Regions from separate parts of the Shewanella sp. 10N.286.54.B9 genome, predicted to be linked through region 2. Evidence: riboswitches for the same ligand, from Rfam matches in the RefSeq annotation. Region 2 holds a riboswitch; the other holds the start of a gene.
The links. A riboswitch is a leader RNA that binds a small molecule or an ion and turns the genes downstream of it on or off. The one in region 2 is predicted to bind lysine.

Region 1 (2,408 bases), on a different contig from region 2:
TAATGCGCGGACCACATCAGCAGCTTGCGCTTCCTCTACTAATACACATAGGTTGTGTGGGCTAGCACCTTGGCAGATCATGCGTACATTATGTGGCTCTAGCACTTCAAACACCCTGCGACATACACCCGCAGTTGAAGCAATTCGATTACCAATAACAGCAACAAGTGCTAAACCATCTTCTACGCGAACTCGGCAGTGCAGTGACAACTCTTGTAATAGCGACTCACTTAACAAACCATGACCACTAGAATCAGAGCCAGTTTTATCTAAAGTTAATGCCACATTCACTTCAGAAGTAGTAATTAAATCGACACTGATCTTATGCTTTGCCAAGGTAGCAAAAGTTTCAGCCAAAAAACCCTGAGCATGAAGCATTTGAAGGCTGTGGAGGTTTAGCAAAGTTTGATCTCTTCTTACCGCTACGGCGCGATAAACAGGCTCATCAGACACCTGATGACGGATCCAAGTCCCGCCTTGTTCTGGTGCCCAACTCGAGCCAACAAACACTTGTATTTTTTGTCTAACCGCTGGAAGGATAGTGGCAGGATGTAATACTTTAGCGCCGAAAGTCGCCATCTCAGCAGCTTCATTAAAGCTAATTTCAGCAATAGGTTTAGCGTTCGGTGCCAGTCTAGGATCAGTGGTGTAGATCCCTGCGACATCAGTCCAGATCTCAACCGCTGTTGCCCGTAGTGCTTCAGCTAACAGTGCAGCTGAATAGTCACTGCCTCCGCGCCCCAAAGTGGTTGTAGCACCCTCTTCATCAGCGCCAATAAAACCCTGGGTGACAATCACTTGAGTACTCAACAGTGGCGTAAGATGCATTTCTGCAAGTTGGGCAATAGCTTCTATTTGCGGCTCAGCGCGGCCATGATGGCTATCGGTTCGCATCACTTGTCGCACATCGAATGCAGCAGCTGAAGCACCTTTTTCACGTAATACAGCAGCAAAGAATACCGACGAGCACATCTCCCCTTGAGATAGTATTTCATCCATAACTGCTTTACTGCGGCTCAGTACTAGGCGTTCTGCTAGAACCGATATATTGCTAATCACTGCGTCAATTTTTGCTGCAACATCACTTGGATGACCCAGTCTGTCGAGGATCTGATACTGAATTGAAGCAATCTGCTTGATAAGCTGTTTGCTCTGCTCTGGAGTAGTTGTTGCTTGAGTTAATGCTACAAGCTTATTGGTTACGCCACTTGAAGCGCTCACCACCACCACTTTTGTGGCTGGGTTATTAATAATAATATCGGCACAGCGATGCATTGCATCATAATCAGCAACAGAGGTTCCACCAAACTTGGCGACCGTTAAACCATTGGTTATAGACATAAGTCAGCCTCCACCATAAATGGAATCTGCATAGAATAGGTATTTTGAAAAACTAACATGAATAAGCTCCGAACTAACTTCGTTCGAAGAGCCTGGTGCTAAGATATGCACCCCATTGATGGGAAACAGCGATCGTCACCAGAAGCTCTCCACCATAATAAATAGGTGACAATCGACAGGATTCAACCTGAACGACCGATACTTAAAGCAATCCCAAAAAGCTTTTAATATCTCGGCGCTAATCTCCCTCATGAATGGTCTTCGGGGTCTTGGTCCCCTTTCATTCACTACCTAGTTAACGCTCCTCTTCTGTACTCAATTTGTATACAAATCAAGAAAGTGAAAAATATATAATTAGCGCCTGCAAGTCAAACAAAATCTGTACAACTTTAGAATTATACCAATTCCATTAAGAATATACTCAATGCAGAGCTTTCTCAGGGCTTTCCATTCAAGGCGCACTGTGGAATGAATGGTTATTCCTTTTTGAGGCAATGCAACGTAACAGTGAAAGTCCTGAACCGTTCACAACGTACGGCTGATATTTAAGGCATCGGAGAAATCACTTAATACGGCGCAAGTGGCTTTCGATATACGCCTGCATGGTCTATTTTGTTCCATATAAAATAAGACATTTCCTCCTTCCATGGTGGTCAGATGCAGAAGGTAGAGCGAAGCACGACTAAATGGTCTATTTTGTTCCATACAAAATGAGACATTCCCGCCCTCCTGGCAGTCAGATTTAGGAGGTACGAGACCAAGGATGGTCGAAGGTAGAATAATGCAGGAGCTATTATCGAGAGCAATGCATGGAGCGATTACCGAGGATGCTAGAGCCGAGAATAACGATAAGCGATAATCCACTGACTGGTCTAAAGTGATTTTACTTCCCGCAGAATGAGCAACTCTTTAATCGAGTTGGTATTACACGCTATCAGGGAGTTCATGTACTACGTTGACTCTAGGAGAGAAAGCACCGAGAGCAGTTTCCTGTTGTGATAATAAACAAGGGATCAACTGTAGTTTATCTGACTCGACATAATAGATAGCATTTTGATTAAACTTAC
Region 2 (2,408 bases):
AAGTTGGCCAATCACGCCCGCTATCGTCCAAGCAAACAACAAGATGTAGATGGCTGGTAGCATAGATTTAGCGCCCTCAACCACACCTTTAACGATCATCTTCTTATCTACGCCTTGGTAGATCACCAATGCGAGCGTAACAACAAGACCAATTAAGGCACCAAAAAACAGTGAAGAACCCACATCAGTATTCTCAAACGCACCGATTAAGCTGAACGCTTCGTTCTTAGCTGCGAGCGCATCACCGCCACTGCTCACCATAAAGTAAAAAGTAGCAAAGACTAATACGGTTATAGGCAAGAACAAGCCGATGATCTTACCGGTGTCAGCTTCAGGTAGATCTGAATTTGCTCCAGGAGGTAACCCTTTAGTTTCATCATAAAGATTACCCTTTTGAGCATTAAGCTCATGCTGGCGCATAGGACCAATATCTAGTCCCATTAGCGCAACACAAAGTAGTAATAACAGCGCGAAAATAGCGTAGAAGTTCATCGGGATCATCTGTACAAATGTGCTTAGATGTCCTGAGTCAGTAAAACCATGAGCCGTTAAAATACCGCCGATCAACGCAATAATATAAGCACCCCAGCTTGATACTGGCGAGATCACACAGATAGGCGCGGCAGTTGAATCTAGCAAATAAGCTAATTTACTGCGGGAAATATAGTATCGATCGGTAAGTGGTCTTGCGACGCTCCCTACAACCAAACTATTGAAGTAATCATCAATAAACACTACACAGCCTAGGAACATAGTGAGTAGTTTGGCATCGCGTTTATTACGAATATGGTTACGGGCCCAGTCAGCAAACGCTCGGGCTGCGCCACTCACAGTGATCAATGCAGTGATCATTCCAAGTAGCACTAAGAAACCAAGAATATATAGGTTCCAGCTGTTGAGTGCACCGTCATCCCACACGAGCCCCATCACTTTTTCACCTACGTATTGCGCCGTATTCACTGCAGAAAAATCTGTCAGCAATAGCGCACCCAGCAGGATCCCTACCCCAAGAGAAAGTAAAACACGACGCGTTAACATCGCCAGTACGATTGCAACTACCGGAGGCAGCAACGAAAGTGCCGAATCGGCATAGCTTAAAATTGTCATTTAATTATTATCTTCGCTAAGTACGAATGGAGGCCGACTGAACTGGTGGGAGTTAGCATTGAAAGCTGATTACACCTGTCCTATCAGTAGCGCTCCACAGTAATATCGATGTCTGACATCGATATAAATCTTCCTATCTTCCAGATAAGAAATACTATGGCAGTGCTGTTCCTATTTGGTAACAGCCCCAGCAACAAGCCCCGATATGCTATGTCACTTCGGCATTAAATCCTTTCTCAACAAGTCACAGGCATCACCCTACTTGTCGGTACTAATATTAAATGCACCTCTACTTCTAAGGACGCTAAATAGACAGAGCTAATTAACGTGAATGACATAAAAACATAAGCGGCTTTAGGGATGCTACCCTAAAGCCGCTTATCGTGACACAGTTCTCAAATATTACCAACCCAAACTCATTACCGATAACAGCGCAGCAACCACCAGGTTACAACTGATTGTTTTTTAACTGCCATCAATAAGCTAGTTAATAAATTAAAGCTGTGCTAAAAGCTGAGGTACTGCTTCAAACAGATCAGCTTCCAATCCATAGTCTGCAACTTGGAAAATCGGCGCTTCTGGATCTTTGTTGATTGCGACAATCACTTTTGAATCTTTCATACCGGCAAGATGCTGAATCGCACCAGATATACCCACAGCAATATACAAGTCAGGCGCTACGATTTTTCCGGTTTGCCCTACTTGCAGGTCGTTAGGCACATAACCCGCGTCGACTGCAGCGCGTGAAGCGCCCAGTGCACCACCCAGCTTATCTGCCAATTGCTCCAGCATACCGAAGTTCTCGCTATTACCCAAAGCACGACCACCAGAAACAATCACCCCAGCGCTGCCGAGTTCCGGACGTTCAGATTCCGTTAGGCTCTGAGAAACAAATTCGACCTGAGGGGCGACTTCTTGTGAAAGCGTCACTAGATCGGCATTACCGTCGCTTGCTACTGCATCAAATGCACTTGAGCGAACTGTCATCACCTTCTTGTCATCTAAGCTTTGTACCGTTGCTAATGCATTACCTGCATAAACTGGGCGAACGAAGGTGTCAGGACTTACCACTTCTATCACTTCTGATAGTTGGTTGACGTCAAGCAGTGCTGCAACCCGTGGCAATATGTCCTTACCGTGACTTGATGCTGCGGCAAGTACATGCTCGTAGTCTGCTGCAACTTCAGTAATGACATCTGCTATGTTTTCAGCCAAACCGTTGGCATAAACGGCCGCATCTGCAACCAAAACATTACGTACACCATTTAGCTGTTGTGCGCTTTTAACTGCATCGCCACAGT

Region 1: linked by a shared signal. The riboswitch ahead of lysC (lysine-sensitive aspartokinase 3) and the one ahead of AB4135_RS13715 (Na+/H+ antiporter NhaC family protein) in region 2 are both predicted to bind lysine.

Annotation. Positions count from the first base shown of each region.
Region 1 is NZ_JBFRIY010000022.1:40,689-43,096, reverse strand. It holds gene lysC (lysine-sensitive aspartokinase 3) at 1-1,341, opposite strand, end outside; lysine riboswitch at 1,476-1,658, opposite strand; gene AB4135_RS08475 (DUF3293 domain-containing protein) at 2,266-2,408, opposite strand, start outside.
Region 2 is NZ_JBFRIY010000037.1:143,047-145,454, reverse strand. It holds gene AB4135_RS13715 (Na+/H+ antiporter NhaC family protein) at 1-1,107, opposite strand, end outside; lysine riboswitch at 1,187-1,407, opposite strand; gene AB4135_RS13710 (electron transfer flavoprotein subunit alpha/FixB family protein) at 1,603-2,408, opposite strand, start outside.